3 regions of the Enterobacter sp. DVT3837 genome follow, and region 2 is predicted to be linked to each of the others. Evidence: predicted binding sites of a transcription regulator. Region 2 holds the regulator's gene; each other region holds the start of a gene.
The links. Region 2 encodes PhoB, which activates phosphate uptake and scavenging genes when phosphate is short. Its sites were predicted from a motif close to CTGTCATAAAACTGNCNNAT; they were not measured.
Positions count from the first base shown of each region.

Region 1: AC0XWG_RS18735 (heavy metal response regulator transcription factor) is a predicted target of PhoB. The motif match lies at 3,024-3,043, and genes of this name have one in related genera.
Region 3: uvrB (excinuclease ABC subunit UvrB) is a predicted target of PhoB. The motif match lies at 4,156-4,175, and genes of this name have one in related genera.

Region 1 is NZ_JBWDLA010000002.1:795,800-801,645, reverse strand. It holds gene AC0XWG_RS18755 (IS30-like element IS30 family transposase) at 1-265, shown strand, start outside; partial or broken gene AC0XWG_RS18750 (transposase) at 275-523, opposite strand; gene AC0XWG_RS18745 (nitroreductase) at 882-1,562, opposite strand; gene AC0XWG_RS18740 (alpha/beta hydrolase) at 1,822-2,847, opposite strand; gene AC0XWG_RS18735 (heavy metal response regulator transcription factor) at 3,103-3,783, shown strand; gene AC0XWG_RS18730 (heavy metal sensor histidine kinase) at 3,798-5,255, shown strand; gene AC0XWG_RS18725 ((R)-mandelonitrile lyase) at 5,320-5,799, shown strand; gene AC0XWG_RS18720 (carboxymuconolactone decarboxylase family protein) at 5,777-5,846, shown strand, end outside.
Region 2 is NZ_JBWDLA010000001.1:450,398-456,243, forward strand. It holds gene proY (proline-specific permease ProY) at 1-472, opposite strand, end outside; gene brnQ (branched-chain amino acid transporter carrier protein BrnQ) at 554-1,873, opposite strand; gene phoR (phosphate regulon sensor histidine kinase PhoR) at 2,283-3,578, opposite strand; gene phoB (phosphate response regulator transcription factor PhoB) at 3,600-4,289, opposite strand; gene sbcD (exonuclease subunit SbcD) at 4,476-5,681, shown strand; gene sbcC (exonuclease subunit SbcC) at 5,678-5,846, shown strand, end outside.
Region 3 is NZ_JBWDLA010000001.1:55,781-61,626, forward strand. It holds gene moaA (GTP 3',8-cyclase MoaA) at 1-611, opposite strand, end outside; molybdenum cofactor riboswitch at 599-733, opposite strand; gene yvcK (uridine diphosphate-N-acetylglucosamine-binding protein YvcK) at 959-1,867, shown strand; gene uvrB (excinuclease ABC subunit UvrB) at 1,909-3,924, opposite strand; gene AC0XWG_RS00270 (ABC transporter ATP-binding protein) at 4,678-5,400, shown strand; gene bioD (dethiobiotin synthase) at 5,363-5,846, opposite strand, start outside.

The DNA of each region.
Region 1 (5,846 bases), on a different contig from region 2:
GGAACTGGCCAGACATCTAGAATTTACTGTCAGCACCGGCGTTAAAGTTTACTTCTGCGATCCTCAGAGTCCTTGGCAGCGGGGAACAAATGAGAACACAAATGGGCTAATTCGGCAGTACTTTCCTAAAAAGACATGTCTTGCCCAATATACTCAACATGAACTAGATCTGGTTGCTGCTCAGCTAAACAACAGACCGAGAAAGACACTGAAGTTCAAAACACCGAAAGAGATAATTGAAAGGGGTGTTGCATTGACAGATTGAATCTACAGCGGCTTTTTTTAATATGTCCCGTTCGTCAGTAACCCGCTTCAGCTCTTTCTGGAGACGGCGGATCTCGGTCTGAGCATCTGACTGTTCTTTATGAGTGGAGGAATCCGGACCGTACTTCTTTATCCAGGCGTAAAGGCTGTGGGTGGTGATATCGAGACGTGTTGCCACGCTGGAAACAGAATAACCACGATCAACAACCTGTTTGACTGCTTCAATTTTAAACTCTTCGGGATAACGCTTACCGCTCATGGGCACCTCTCTTTAAGCCATCTTAAATGACTCTGAGGTGTCTGTTAAACCCGTGGCGATTCAGAGAAAAAAATTGTTGACCATGAATTTGTTTTTATTAAAGGCTCAGGTAAGTTAACTCCGTTAACTTACGATGCAATTCGAACATTTTATAAGGAAAAAATTGATCCGGCATTCATTGCCCTATTCTCTCATTATCGTGCGAAAAGTAATAAAAGTATTAATAATATGGTTAATATAACACCACACGTTGGGCGGCATACTTGGGCTAATATCACTCTTGAGTTTATTTACAATAGTCTCCTGGCAGCCAGCGCCCTGATGGCACTGACCGTTCAGATAAAAAAATAAAACGTAGTTATTGATGCCAGACGACACTTTCGTCCAGAGATACCCGCCCTTCCCTGTAACTCAGGGAGGGATGTCTTTTATCTGGGATCCCAAAAGAAATACCGTAAAGCAGCCTGAAACTCTCAGGAACATTTAATATTCGACGCACCGTTTGGGCAAAATAACTCAGCACTGCCTGTGGAACGCCTGCGTAACCTCGAGCTGCCAGAGAAAGCAGGAATGTCTGGGCATACATACCGGCGTCCGAGGCTACGCGAACGTTGTCCCCTACAGCAGGAATGAACAGCAGAGCAACATGAGGCGCGCCGAAAAATCTCACATTACGCTCGACCACTTCTGAGCGACTTAAGTTATCCCCCCGCGCAACGCCCAGTGCCTGATAGTACGAGCGCCCCTGCTCCGAAGCCCGTTGCCTGAATGGCTCGGGATAAGCTTCTTTATCAAAGGTAAAATCAAGACTGTAGTTCCCCGCCCTCAGATCTTCCGTCAGTGCGTGGCTTAATTCACGAAGTTTATCTCCTGCAACAATATGCAGGGACCAGGGTTGAGTATTGCAGTTGGATGGTGCGCATTGCGCTTCGAGCAAAATGTCTTTGAGGATCTCTCTGGGGATAGGAGTTGGAAGAAAGGCTCTTGCCGAGTATCTGTTTTTTACTACCTCACTAAATGTTGGCTCTTGCGAACTCATTTGCTTCTCCGCCTGAAAGTAATTTGAAGTGAATGATTCACTCTATCCAGATCCATCCTGTCACATCAGTCTCATCGTTTTCATTCCCGGTTCCAGATTAGGTCTATGAATTCTATTCATAGCGCCTATTTAAGCAGCGTAATTATCTTTAACCGCAACTTCGTTAATCTGGGTCTATCGCGTGAACACGCAAGCGGAAAATGGCTACAGCTGATGGACATACCCCAGCCTGCGCGGCTGGGGCATCATCGAATGCTAACTAAATATTTTTATCGAAGAAGACGTCTAACTTTTGCAAAGCCTCATCAACATATTTGGGTACCCAATACGTCTCGATATGGGTAGCGCCATCGATCAGGAAGAGTTCTTTGTCCTTCGTACCGGTGGCTTTCGCGAACGCGTCTTCAGTCATATAGAGCGTATCCGCTTTTGAACCGGCAATCATCAGCAGTGGTTTATTGATGAGAATGATATGGTCCGTTACGTCAAAGCTCATCAAATCCAGCAGACTGCTAGTGGTGTATTTAAACGTAGAGTTCGGATGGGCGTGAGTTTTCCAGTAGTACTCGTAGCCCTGGCGATACAAGGCAAAAGGTAATTTAGCAATCTGTTCATCAGTCAGGTTGGCATCGCCGGAGTAAAGCACTTCTCCTCCGGCTGCTTCCTGAGCACGTGCGTCAGAAGCCTGCTGAAGACGCTGCTGGATAGTATCCAGCTGTGAATCCTGCATACCGTTGCGGCGCACAAGGCCTGAATTAAACATGCTGATAGTTGCAATCGATTTAAACCGTTTGTCCGTCTCGGCAGCAACCAGTGAATACCCACCGCCTCCGCAAATACCCAGAAGACCGAGGCGGGCGGTATCTACACCGGGATACTGGCTGATGTAGTCAGCCATGCCGTGGATATCCTCAATGCGATTAGCGGGTTTATCCACGCTGCGAGGCATCCCACCGCTGGCACCCTGATAAGCCGCGTCGGCGGTAATGGTGATGTAGCCCTGCTCGGCAAGACGCTGAGCATATAACCCGGCGACCTGTTCTTTTACGCCGCCATTAGGATGTGCAACCACCACGGCCGGGTATTTTTTGGCGGGATCGTAGTTAGCAGGGGTATAGACATTCGCAGCAATCTGGATGCCATGCAGATCGTATTTCACTGGGTGAATATTGACCTTGCCTTTGACGTTCTCGGTGATGGCTCCGTCATAGACGAGAGTGAATGGATTTTTTTTGTAATCAGCCGCATTGACTGAGGTCACTCCGGCCATAGCCGTGAGTAGCATTGCACTGATAAGCGTGAATTTCATGGTCTCTCCCGATGAGTATCGGCCTGGTTATTCAGGCTCGCAGAATCAAATTTGCAGGCTCAGATTAGGCAGAGAGCGCTGTCAGCATCGTGACGGGGAAATAACATTTTTGTCAGGAAACAAACTGGGATGGGAAAGTATTTCTGACAGCGCTGTCAGGAAACCGTCAGCTTTATGTTGGCAATCAGGAGGCACAATGATCTCGATTGAAAAGTTAAAAGGAAGTCTCTTATGCGCCTGTTGTTAGTCGAAGATGAAGAAAAAACGTCAACCTATCTCTCCCGTGCACTGGGTGAGTCCGGGTTTACGGTAGATGTCTCTGCAGATGGCGCGGAAGGACTTCATTACGCGCTGGAGTTCGACTACGACGCGATAATCCTGGATGTGATGCTGCCGGGGATGGATGGTTACCGGGTACTTGAGGGTGTGCGGGCAGCCAAACAGACGCCGGTGCTGATGCTTTCGGCTCGCGGCTCTGTCGATGAACGCGTTAAAGGACTGCGTCTTGGCGCGGATGATTATCTGCCCAAGCCCTTCTCGCTGATTGAGCTGGTGGCGCGTATTCAGGCACTGGTGCGCCGCCGCGCTACGGATGGCGCAGACATCACCCAGCTGCAAATTCACGATCTGCATCTCGACCTGCTGGCTCGTCGCGTATTTCGCGCCGGAACACGGCTGGAGCTGACCGCGAAAGAGTTTTCCCTGTTGAGCCTTTTGGCCCGGCATCAGGGAGAGATTCTGTCAAAAATGATGATTGCGGAGCAGATATGGGACATGAATTTCGACAGCGATGCCAACGTGGTTGAAGTGGCCATTAAACGCCTGCGGGCCAAAGTGGATGCGCCGTTCGACGTCAAACTACTGCATACCGTTCGTGGCATGGGTTATGTCCTCGAAGTCCGGTCAGAATAATAAAGGGGATAAGCATGCCTAAGCGTTCCATCTCCGTTCATCTGGCGCTGATGTTTGCCTTATCCGCGCTGCTGATTGTGTCCATTATCGGCATCTTGCTCAGAAGCTCCTTGCATGACTCTTTGCAAAAGCAGATGCACAACGAATTGTTGTTCCGCGAATCATTAATGAGCCCGTGGATCACCGCACGAACCTCGGCTGACAGCTGGTCGACATTGGCCAATAAATTCACCGTATTAACCAATTCTGAAGGTGAGCGCGTTCGCTACTGGATAGTAAGCAATAACCCACGCTTTAGCATGGGGGGAACGCCGCCGGTGGGCGTTCAGTGGTCTTCTTTACGGGAAGGCTTTAATAAAGTGCCCGGCGCATCAGAAGGTGCATGCTCGCTGTTTCTGTTAGTGAAAACGATCCCCGCCAACGGTGAAAGGCCTGAGCTGCGCTATGTGGTTGCCATTGACTCCACGCCGTACATGGGCACACTCGATGCGTTCACGCGGACATTGCTGATCATTACCGCACTGGGCGTCGTGATTGTCGCCTTACTGGGATACGCCGTTTCAAGGATCGGTCTTCGTCCCGTTGGGGCGCTCAGTAAACAGGCCCGGCAACTCGCTCCCGGGGACCATGGTCAGCGCCTGAATACCGAAGCATTACCTGACGAATTACAGCAGTTAGCATCCTCTTTTAATGGCGTGCTGGAACGGCAAGAGGTCGCCTGGCGACAACTCGAAAGCTTTAATGCCGATGTTGCGCATGAACTTCGAACCCCACTGACTAACCTGATTGGCCAGACGCAGTTAGGTCTCTCACGCCGACGCTCGCAGGATGAACTGGAAGAGTTACTGGGTTCCAACCTGGAAGAACTTGAACGCATGACCTCGATAGTAAACGACATGCTGTTCCTGTCCCATGCTCACGCGGGTGAGCATGCGTCCCAGCGGACTAAGGTGTCTCTGCGGGAAGAAACCCTGAAAACAGCGGAGTACGTTGAACCTTCTTTTGCTGAAAAACAGCTTTCTCTGGATATAGAGGGCGACGTCACCGCACATATCGACCGGCGGCTTTTCCACCGCTCACTGGCTAATTTACTGGAAAACAGCGCAAGACATTCTCCGTCCAATAGCACGGTTACGGTGCGCTTAAGCGAAAAAGGTCATCAAGCCTGTGTTGAAGTGTCAAATCCAGGCGAGCCGATAGCGCCAGAGCACTTACACCGGCTTTTCGAGCGTTTTTATCGCGTCGACACCTCCCGGGCCAGGAGTGATACCCACCATGGGCTGGGCCTGTCGATCGTCCGCGCCGTCGCCATTATGCACCGGGGAGATGTCTTTGCCCGTAGTGAAGGTGGCATCAATACTTTTGGCCTCACCTTTGCGCTACAAGCGGATAAAGCGGCAGACAATGCTCAATCCGGTACTGAGCCGGGACCCGGGTTAGCTGACAGAATTGTCAGGGGGGCGTCAGCCTGACGTCATTACCCTCCCGATAAAATCATCGCAGGCAATCCCCTCTTCATTGATAAGGACGCTTTGCATGATCGGACATTTACGTTACCTCGGGCTGTTACTGCCCTTCTTCACATTTTCATCCTGGGCAGCGGAACAAAATCCCGCTGCCCATATCGCCCCCGCAGGAAGTCAGAATGCGGTGTTCGGGCCAGCCGAGAACTTTACCGGTCGTGTCAGGGTTGATCCTCTCTTCAAACCGGATAACGACATCCCTGTTTCCGGGGCTTATGTCACGTTTGAACCCGGCGCTCGTTCCGCCTGGCATACGCATCCGGCAGGTCAGCGGCTGATTGTGACCTCGGGTGTTGGGCTCACCCAGCAAGAAGGCCAGCCGGTGCAGGTTATCCGCGCCGGTGACGTTGTCTCTTGCCCGGCGGGCGTCAAACACTGGCACGGGGCGGCCCCCGGCAGCGCGATGACGCATCTGGCGATAACCGGGATTGTGGATGGCAAAAGCGTTAACTGGATGGAGAAAGTGACAGATGAACAATACCACGCCCATTAAAACATTAGCGGCAGCGGTACTGCTGACCTTTGGTTTTGGTCTCGCGG
Region 2 (5,846 bases):
CGACCTTAAAGAAAGAGAACCAGAACTCCAGTTCACCGAAGACTTTCACGCTCATCAGGTTAACCGCGCAGATGATCAGCACCACGCTCAGCACCCAAATCCAGTGCGGTACCGCCGGGAACCAGACCCCCATATAGATACCAAACGCGGTCACATCGGCAATCGCCACAATCAGGATTTCAAAGCAATAGGTCCAGCCGGTAATAAACCCGGCCAGCGGACCTAAGTTTTCCTGCGCGTAACGGGAGAACGAACTGGCTGACGGATTGTGAACCGACATCTCCCCGAGGGCACGCATGATGATATAGGCCGCCACACCGCCGATTATGTAGGCCAACAGAACGCTTGGACCGGCCATTTTAATGGCATCTGCCGAGCCATAAAAAAGACCGGTACCGATAGCGGAGCCCAGCGCCATAAAGCGGATGTGGCGCGTGCTGAGTCCACGTTTAAGTTTGTTAGTGCTTTCCATTTAAATCTTGCCATTCAACACGAAAAAAACAAAAAACCACGGGGCCTTAAGCCCCGTGGTTAAACAGTTTGTTGCCGTTGATTAATGGGCGTTCGATGCGACCTGACGCCCTGCAGCACGATCCCAGATAACCGCCAGAACCAATGCAACAACGGTAGGCATCAGCCAGGCCAGGCCTTGTTCGGACAGCGGCAGACGCTGTGTCCAGGCTGGCAAAATTTCTGCGAAAGCTGATGCTTTAATCCCGTCAAGGATACCAAAAATCAGGCTGATAAACATGGCTGGCGCAATAATTCGTGAGGAGTTATTCCACCACGGGCGAGTAAAGCTCAGTACCACCAGCACGATACACGGCGGGTAGATAGCCGTCAGCACCGGAATAGAGACCTGAATCAGGTGGCTCAGACCGAGGTTGGACACCGCCATGGAGAAAATGCCGAGAATAAACACCAGAGTGCGGTAAGAGAGCGGCAGATACTGCGCAAAGAACTCAGCACAGGCACAGGTCAGGCCAACGGCGGTCACCAGACATGCCAGGAAGATGAGCGCTGCCAGCAGCATACTGCCCGCACCGCCGAAGGTGTGCTGAACATAAGCATGCAGAATAGCCGCGCCATTCGCGTTTTGATCAACCAGCATGGCGCTATCGGAACCCAGACGGAACAGCGCCAGATAGAGCAGCGTCAGGCCCACACCGGCCATCAGGCCAGCCCAGATGGTGTAGCGGGTCAGCAGACGTGCTTCGGTCACACCACGGGAACGCGCGGCGTTAACGATGACGATACCAAACACCATTGCGCCCAGCGTATCCATCGTCAGGTAGCCGTTCACAAAGCCGTTGGAGAATGCGGCATTTTTGTAGGCATCCATGGCGTCGCTAATCGGACCTGCCGGCCAGACAATCGCCGCAACCGCCAGCACAATCAACGCCACAATTTTCAGCGGAGCCAGGAAGTTACCGACGGTATCCAGCAGCTTGCCCGGATAGAGAGAAACCAGAATCACAATCGCGAAGTAGATCAGGCTGTAGATAAACAGCGGCATCGCGCCGTCACCGGTCAGAGGAGCAATGCCCACTTCGAAGGAAACGGTCGCCGTGCGCGGGGTCGCAAACAGTGGGCCCACGGCCAGATAGCAGACGGTTGCCAGCAGAACACCCGCCACTTTGCCGATCGGGGTGCTGAGGCTATCAACACCGCCACCCACTTTCGCCAGGGCGATAACGGTCAGTACCGGTAAACCCACAGCAGTAATCAGGAAACCAAATGCGGCAGTCCAGACGTGTTCACCCGCCTGTAAACCAACCATTGGAGGGAAAATGATGTTGCCTGCGCCAACGAACAGCGCAAATGTCATAAAGCCCAGCGCGATGATGTCACGCGATTTTAAGTGATGGGTCATAAAACCTTACTGCCTGTGGATGTGGTGTTGAAAACATTGAGCTTTTCGATTTCCCTGGTGGGAAGATACAGCCGAAAAATTGCTCAATTTCAGCGGGAAATGCTCCCGTCCTGGCGTGGAGAAGAATAGTTTTTCGATTTACCACGCAAATACAGTCGGTCTGACAGTATCTGGGGCGCAATTTAAACGCTTATAACGTTTAAAGGCAAGGTGGGATCGCAAAACCAGAACAATATGCCACCATGAAAAAACACACCAGCATAATACGCTAATTATCAGAAAAACCCATGGCTAATCATGCGAACAAAAAACAGTCAGCCGTATAAAATTCATTCGCGTTTCGTTTGACTGCAAAGCAAACGGGCCAGCAAACGCTGACCCGTGGAAAGGTAAAATGACACACCCGTTATCAGGCGATCTTTTTGGCAATTAATCGTTCCGGGATCACGAAACTAAAGCGGGTTCCCTTACCCAGGGTACTCTGAATATCGAGGCGGCTTTCATGGTGATTGACGGCATGTTTTACAATCGCCAGCCCCAGACCGCTTCCCCCTGTCTGTCGCGATCGCGCCTTATCCACGCGATAGAAACGTTCGGTCAGACGCGGGATGTGCTCCGGAGCAATCCCCGGACCATTATCCTCGACGCTAAATTCAGCGCCCGTAGGGGTATGTTGCCAGCGCACCACGATCTCCGTCCCTTCCGGCGTATGATTCACCGCGTTATACACCAGGTTGGAAATGGCGCTGCGCAACTCATCTTCACTGCCCAGAACCTTCAGCGTATTGTCGACCTCAAAAGTCAGGTGGTGCTTTTTATGGCTTAGCGTCTGTGCTTCACGCTCCACCACCCGCAGCATCATGGGGACATCAATGGTGTCATTCAGCGCAAGCGTTGGCGCCGCTTCAATCTTTGAGAGCGTCAACAGCTGTTTCACCAGACCTTCCATACGGTGCGTTTGCTCGCGCATGGTGTGCAGCGCTTTTTCACGTGGCGCACCTTCAAGCGTTTGCTCCTGCATCATCTCCAGGTACCCCTGCAGTACGGTCAACGGGGTGCGTAATTCGTGGCTCACGTTCGCGAAGAAGTTGCGTCGCGCGCCTTCCAGCTGGTGCATCTGGGTGACATCGCGCGCCACCATCAGCCACTGCCGATCGCTGTAGGGCATCACGCGGATTTCCAGATGGCGACCATTATTGAGTTTCAGATTATGCGGACCGGTAAAATCACGCTTTTTTAGATACTGCGCAAACTCAGGATAACGCAGAAGGTTGAGGATATTCTGGCCATTATCATCCGGCCAGCGCAACCCCAGCAACTGTTGCGCAAGACCATTACACCAGAAGATTGTCCCTTCTTCGGTCGTCAGAATGACCGCATCCGGTAGCGACTCCGCCCCGCTGCGAAAACGCTTGATCAGGCTTCCCAGTTCGCGGCGGCGCTTTTTATTACGCATCTGCATCTGATGCAAACCGTAAAGCAGCGGTTCCCAACTGCCGCTTCCCGGCGGCGGTGTCATACTTCGGTCAACCCATAGCCACCAGGAGAGGCGTAACAGGTTCCAGAAATGCCAGATCAGCAGCCCGGTGACCGAGGCCAGCAGAAACCACGGCAGATGTCCAAGAAAGGCCCCCAGAATGAAGGCCGGAATACAACATAAGATCAGTTCAAAGACGAGCCTTTTCCATGACAGACGTTCCAGCACGCGTCACACTCCTGTCATTGTTCAGAAACGGGTAGAAAAACGATAACCCGTGCCGCGGACCGTCTGCACCATGCGATCGTGGCCGCTCAGTTCCAGCGCTTTTCGCAGGCGGCGGATATGGACGTCAACCGTCCGGTCTTCGACATACACGTTAGTTCCCCAGACGTTATTCAGCAACTGTTCGCGGCTGTAAACGCGTTCCGGGTGAGTCATAAAGAAGTGCAGAAGTTTAAATTCGGTAGGCCCCATGTCGAGTGGGTTTTCGCCCGTCATGACGCGGTGTGAGGTCGGGTCAAGGCTCAGCCCCTGCATCTCAATCACCTCTTCCACTGCCATCGGTGAAATGCGGCGCATTACGGCTTTGATACGAGCAACCAGCTCTTTCGGGGAGAACGGCTTGGTAATGTAATCATCGGCACCCGTTTCAAGCCCACGCACGCGATCCTCTTCTTCACCACGTGCCGTCAGCATGACAACGGGGATATCGCGGGTCATCGCTTCACGTTTAATGTGTTTGATAAACTGCAGTCCAGAGCCGCCAGGCAACATCCAGTCGAGCAGAATCAGATCGGGCCAGGGCTCATTCAACTGGTTCACCGCGCTGTCATAATCTTCCGCTTCAACCGGCTGGAAGCCATTTTGTTCGAGCACGAAGCACACCATTTCACGAATTGGAGCTTCATCTTCTACGACCAGAATACGTCTCGCCATACTTTGCCCTGTCTTATCTTATTTAAGTTACAAGTTTGTAATGCGGCGTCATTATGCGTCAGATTTATGACAGATTTATGAAAAACCTTACCACTATAAATGGCAAACTGTTGTTTTATTACAGCGGTTATTTTCTGCCCCTGAATGTTTATAATCGCCAACATCTTTTTTCGCCACGGATCTCCTATGCGCATACTTCACACTTCGGACTGGCATCTGGGTCAAAACTTTTACAGCAAAAGCAGGGCAGCTGAGCATGAAGCGTTCCTGAACTGGCTGCTGGATACGGCTCGATCGCGCGAAGTGGATGCGATTATTGTCGCGGGTGACATTTTCGACACCGGCTCGCCGCCAAGCTATGCGCGTGAGCTGTACAACCGCTTCGTGGTAAATCTGCAGCAAACAGGCTGCCATCTGGTGATTGTCGCCGGTAATCACGACTCCGTCGCCACGCTGAATGAATCCCGCGACATCCTGGCCTTCCTGAACACTACCGTGGTGGCCAGTGCCGGGCATGCGCCGCAGATCCTGAAAAAACGTGACGGTACACCGGGGGCGGTGCTGTGCCCGGTTCCCTTCCTGCGCCCACGCGATATCGTGCAGAGCCAGGCCGGGATGTCCGGCGGAGAAAAACAGCAGCATCTGTTGCAGAGCATCACTGACTATTATCACCAACAATATACCGATGCCTGTACCTTGCGCGGCGAACAGCTTATTCCGGTGATTGCAACCGGGCATCTCACCACCGTCGGAGCCAGTAAAAGTGACGCCGTACGTGACATCTATATTGGTACGCTGGATGCGTTCCCGGCGCAAAATTTCCCGCCTGCCGACTACATTGCGCTTGGGCATATTCACCGCGCACAGATCATTGGTGGCTGCGAACACATTCGCTATTGTGGCTCGCCCATTTCGCTGAGTTTTGATGAGACAGGTAAAGCCAAATCTGTGCATCTGGTGAGTTTTAACGGAGGTAAACTCAGCGCCGTCGAAACGCTGGAAGTCCCTGTTACCCAGCCGCTGGCGGTGCTGAAGGGTGACCTTGATGCCATCACCTCCCAGCTTGAACAGTGGCGTGGCACTGCGCTTAATCCCCCCGTCTGGCTGGATATCGAAATCACGACAGACGACTATCTGCATGATATGCAGCGAAAAATTCAGGCGCTGACGGAAGATCTTCCTGTCGAGGTTTTACTGGTACGCCGTAGTCGCGAGCAGCGCGAAAAAATCCTGCTGAGTGCTCAGCGCGAAACGCTGAGTGAACTTAAAGTCGAAGAGGTTTTTGAACGCCGACTGGCCCAGGAAGAGATGGACGATGCAAAACGCGCCCGGCTGAACGAGCTGTTCGCCCATACGCTCCACGCGCTGAATAACGAGGAAGAGAACGCATGAAAATCCTGAGCCTGCGTCTGAAAAACCTCAACTCACTCAAGGGCGAGTGGAAAATTGACTTTACCGCTGAGCCCTTTGCCAGCAACGGGCTGTTTGCCATTACCGGTGCGACCGGTGCAGGCAAGACCACCCTGCTCGACGCCATCTGTCTGGCGCTCTATCACG
Region 3 (5,846 bases), 390 kb from region 2:
CGGAACAGCTCGCTGCCCTCGCCGGTTTCCATCAGCTCGATAAAGCGCAGTTGAATGGGACGGGATTTGATCCACGCCAAGAAGGTGTCCAGCTGATGATGGTTTACATCGCGCATCAGCACCGTGTTGACTTTGACTTTTTCAAAGCCGGCCGTGAACGCGGCGTCGATACCGTCCATGACCTGCTGGAATTTATCCTGCCCGGTAATGGCGTGGAACTGACGGGCGTCCAGGCTATCGACGCTGACGTTAATCGCCGTCAGGCCAGCGTCACGCCAATTCGCCACATCGCGGGCCATGCGGTAGCCGTTGGTGGTGACCGCAATCTGGCGGATACGTTCGTTTTCACGCACGGCGGCAATGATGTCGGGGAAGTCGCGACGCAGCGAGGGCTCGCCCCCGGTCAGACGCACTTTTTCCGTGCCGAGTTCAGAGAATGCACGCGTCACGCGCCGCACTTCATCCACGGAGAGAAAGCCGTTATTGGTGACGCTGCCCGGTTTGTAGCCATCGGGCAGACAGTAGGTGCAACGGAAGTTGCACACGTCGGTAATCGACAGACGTAAGTAATAAAACTTACGCGCGAAAGCATCAGTAAGTTGTGAAGCCATGTACACCTTTCCAGATACGGGAGGCACAGTCATTTCTTTCTGTACCCTGGTGGCAAATTCGCCACGGCCAGAGCGCCATATCTTTCGACACAGGCACAAGGGCTAGAGTGTATGTTTTCAATTTTGAAAACGTGGTTATGGCGATAGTAGCGCGGAAATTCTGACTGCGCCATTATCGCTTTTCGCTATATAATCATCTATATAACGAATCAATCCTGCATTTTCACTACAGAATACCTAAAAACCGCACTTTCACATTGATATACGTCATTTTGCATCGGCTGAGGCATCGTCTTTTAGGGGTAGTTAGGTTACTGTTACGCGATCAAACGTGATAAGGAATACGTATGCGCAATCGCACTTTTGCGGATCTTGACCGGGTAGTCGCTCTTGGCGGAGGCCACGGTCTGGGTCGGGTGATGTCCTCTTTGTCGTCGCTCGGCTCAAGGTTGACAGGGATAGTAACCACCACCGATAACGGTGGCTCAACCGGACGCATCCGTCGTGCCGAAGGCGGCATTGCCTGGGGAGACATGCGCAACTGTCTGAACCAGTTAATTACTGAACCGAGCGTTGCTTCGGCGATGTTTGAGTACCGTTTTGGCGGTAATGGCGAACTTTCCGGGCATAACCTCGGAAACTTGATGTTAAAGGCGCTTGATCACCTGAGCGTACGGCCTCTGGAAGCCATCAATTTAATCCGTAATCTGCTTAAAGTGGATGCATTCCTGATCCCTATGTCTGAACAACCGGTTGACTTGATGGCAATCGATGCCGAAGGACATGAAGTTTACGGCGAGGTGAATATTGACCAACTCGTCCTGCCGCCAACAGAGTTAATGACCTACCCGAGCGTACCCGCCACGCGAGAAGCGGTGGAGGCAATCGGGGAAGCGGATCTTATCCTGATCGGTCCGGGCAGTTTTTATACCAGCCTGATGCCGATTCTGCTGGTGAAAGAGCTGGCACAGGCGCTGCGACGCACCCCTGCCCCGATGGTTTACATCGGTAACCTGGGCCGTGAGCTGAGCCCTGCAGCGGCGAGCTTGTCACTGCCGGACAAACTGAATTTAATGGAGCATTACGTCGGGAAGAAGATCATTGACGGTGTGGTAGTCGGGCCGAAAGTTGATGTATCCGGTATCGGCGATCGTCTGGTAGTGCAGGAGCCGCTGGAGGCCACAGACATCAAATACCGCCATGACCGCCACCTGCTGCGTGAGGCGCTGGAGAAAGCGATTCAGGCGCTGGGATAACCAAATATCCCCGGTGGCGCTGCGCCACCGGGCAAAATCCACTACGATGCCGCGATGAAAAGATCCCGCAATTGATGCAACTGGTCGCGGATCTGCGCCGCCTCTTCGAACTCAAGATTCTGCGCGTGCTGCATCATCTGCCCTTCCAGTTCGTGGATTTTCTGCTGCAACGCTTTTGGCGTCAGCACGACGGTATCCTCTTCCACCACTGAACGCGCCTTGCCGCGACCTTTCGTTTTGGTCTTCGCAATGTTCTGACCCAGCGCCAGGATATCCACCACCTTCTTGTTCAGCCCCTGAGGGATGATGCCGTGCTCTTCGTTGTAGCGCTGCTGCTTCTCGCGGCGGCGCTCCGTTTCACCAATCGCTTTCGCCATCGACGGCGTAATTTTGTCGCCGTACAGAATCGCTTTACCGTTAACGTTACGCGCGGCGCGGCCAATGGTCTGAATCAGCGAACGCTCAGAACGCAGGAAGCCCTCTTTGTCTGCATCCAGAATCGCCACCAGCGAGACTTCCGGCATATCCAGACCTTCTCGCAACAGGTTGATCCCCACCAGCACGTCGAACTCACCCAGACGCAGATCGCGGATAATCTCCATACGCTCAACCGTATCAATATCCGAGTGCAGGTAACGCACCTTCTCACCGTGCTCTTCCAGATACTCGGTAAGGTCTTCTGCCATGCGTTTGGTGAGCGTGGTCACCAGCACGCGCTCGTTAATTGCGGAACGGGCGCGGATCTCGGAAAGCAGGTCATCCACCTGAGTTGCCACCGGCCGGACTTCAATGACCGGGTCCAGCAGCCCTGTTGGACGCACCACCTGATCAACCACCTCGTCGCCTGATTTCTCCAGCTCGTAGTTGCCTGGCGTTGCCGACACGTAAATGGTTTGCGGCGCTAGCGCCTCGAACTCTTCAAACTTCATCGGACGGTTATCCAGCGCCGATGGCAGTCGGAAACCATACTCCACCAGCGTCTCTTTACGCGCGCGGTCACCGCGGTACATCCCGCCGATCTGTGGGATAGTGACGTGGGATTCGTCGATCACCAGCAAACCGTCTGCCGGGAGGTAATCAAACAGCGTCGGCGGCGGCTCGCCCGGCCCGCGCCCGGAGAGGAAGCGTGAGTAGTTTTCGATGCCGGAGCAGTAACCCAGCTCGTTCATCATCTCCAGATCAAACTGGGTTCGCTGGCTCAGACGTTGCTCTTCCAGCAGCTTATTGTTCGCCAGCAGCACCTTACGGCGCTCGGCCAGCTCCACTTTGATCTCCTCCATCGCCTGCACAATACGCTCGCGTGGCGTGACGTAGTGCGTTTTCGGGTAGATGGTGAAGCGCTGGATCACCGACTCGATGTGGCCGGTCAGCGGGTCAAATAGCGACAGGCGTTCAACCTCTTCGTCAAACAGCTCGACGCGCAGCGCCATGTCGTCCGATTCTGCCGGGAAGATGTCGATCACCTCGCCGCGTACGCGGAAGGTGCCACGCTGGAACGCCTGGTCGTTGCGGGTGTACTGCAGCTCTGCGAGACGGCGTAAAATCGCACGCTGATCGATGATCATCCCCTGCGTCAGGTGCAGCATCATCTTGAGATACAGATCCGGATCGCCCAGACCGTAGATCGCAGAAACAGACGCCACCACCACCACATCACGACGCTCAAGCAGCGCCTTCGTTGCGGAAAGACGCATCTGCTCAATGTGTTCGTTTACCGAGGCATCTTTCTCAATGAAGGTGTCAGAGCTCGGCACATAGGCTTCAGGCTGGTAGTAATCGTAGTAGGAGACAAAATATTCCACCGCGTTATCCGGGAAGAACTCTTTCATCTCACCATAAAGCTGCGCGGCCAGGGTTTTGTTGGGGGCAAGCACCATTGTGGGACGCTGGAGGTCCGCGATAACGTTGGCAATGGTAAACGTTTTGCCCGAGCCGGTTACCCCCAGCAGCGTCTGGTGCGCCAGCCCATCTTCCAGCCCCTCCTCCAGACGACGGATCGCCTCAGGCTGATCGCCAGATGGACGGAAAGCAGAATTCAATTTGAACGGTTTACTCATGGGCGACAACCTGATGACGTTATAAGCGGCAGGTGAGTAATTTTACTCCTTGTTGCCAGGAATGCCAGTAAAAAACACTGGATGAAAAACCAGTAGCATGTCAGGATATTTAGAGTAGCGTCTGAATGATTAGCGCAATAGCGGTCAAAGTTTGGACTCTGACAACATAAAACACCACCCGGGCCAGGTTATCCCCAGAACTTTTTATTTTTTAACATTTGTCAAGCCAGGTAATGATAGTTTTATGGCAACCGGTGACACTTTCATTACGGGAATTGCTTTTATCTAACCAATTAAATAATAAGCGATATTTCCTAAAGCCGCGTTTCGCGCCAATTTGGGCGTAAGCCGCGTCTTCTCTCGCTTATCGCGTGTTTTCTAACTCTAATGCACATGGTTATCCACAGGAATAGTGGATAACTGCTTCCAGCCCGTGCAGACTGCCGCTCAGCAAATTCCCGGATTTTCCCATGAGACAGCAACAAAAAATTTTTATAGCTATTTTTTGATGATTAACAGTTGCGTCATTCATAACCAACCGATGGGATCTTGCTCACATTTCCGTCATTTCCTGCCTTGCACCACAACTCAACATCTCCGGCACCGTCGATGTGCAAATCGTCAATTTGTCATCCCGCAACGTTGAGGCTTACTCCTAAAAAAGCTCTTTTTTTAATCACTTTCAGGTTTATGGCAGGAGTTTTGCAGAATCAAAAACGAGCCTCACCTACACACATTTTTAAGGAGAGAAAGATGTTGAGTCTGCGTGCAGTGAATCAGTTTTACGGAAGCCAACATACGCTATGGAACGTGGATTTAGATTTTCCGCAGGGGATGTGTACAGGTGTAGTTGGCCTGCCGGGAATGGGAAAAACCACGCTCATGAATTGCATCGCCGGCAAATTGCCCGTCGAGAGCGGCACGATTATCTGGCATGAAGCAGGGGCCCCGCCATGTGATTTGCTCAACCCGCCATCAGAACAACGTTCAGACCCGAAAATAGGCTATGTCCCGCAGGACAGGCGGATTTTCTCCCAGTTAACGATCGAGGAGAATCTGCATATTGCCATGCGGGCAACGGGAAAACCCGACCCGGAAGCAAAAAGCGATGTTTACGACCTTTTCCCGGAGCTCTACGCGCTGCGACAGACCCGCGCCAACGCGCTCTTACCGGACGACCAGTATCAGTTGGCTCTGGCCAATGCGCTGGTGAATCGCCCGCAAATGCTGATTCTGGATGAACCCATGCATGGTGCAGGTCATGGCTTTGCACAGAAGCTGGGGCAGCTGCTGGCGCGCTTAAACCGGGAGTTAGGTATGACGGTGTTATTAGCTGAACAGCAGCTGTCGTTTATCCGCCGGGTTGCGGACCGTTTCTGTATGCTCTATCGCGGGCGTAACGTGGCGCAGGGCCACGTTAAGGAACTGGATGACGAGCTCATCGCTCACTGGATGTCGCGGGAAGCAAGACGCTGAGATCGAGATAATGACCCGTTTCGGCATTTTCCGCGCCGTCAGCAAGCCAGGGAATTTCCCCGAGGCACGGCGCGGGAAGGACACGCCTGAGCGTAGCCAGATACTCCTGGTGTCGTTTACCGGGTTCAACTACGTCGTTGGCAATCCAGCCCGCCAGACGCAGTCCAGCCTGCTGTACGGCCTGTGCGGTCAACATAGCGTGATTGATGCAGCCCAGCTTGACGCCGACAACAAGAATGACCGGGAGCCGCTCAGCCTGTACCCAGTCAGCAAACGTCTGCGTGTCCGAAAGCGGCGTAAACCAGCCGCCTGCCCCCTCCACCAGCACCCAGTTTGCCTGGTTTTCCAGTGTCCGCAACCCGGCAGACAGCACGGCGAAATCAATCGGTCGGCCTTCATCGGCGCTGATAATGTGCGGCGACGTCGGCTCGGCGAAGGTGTAGGGA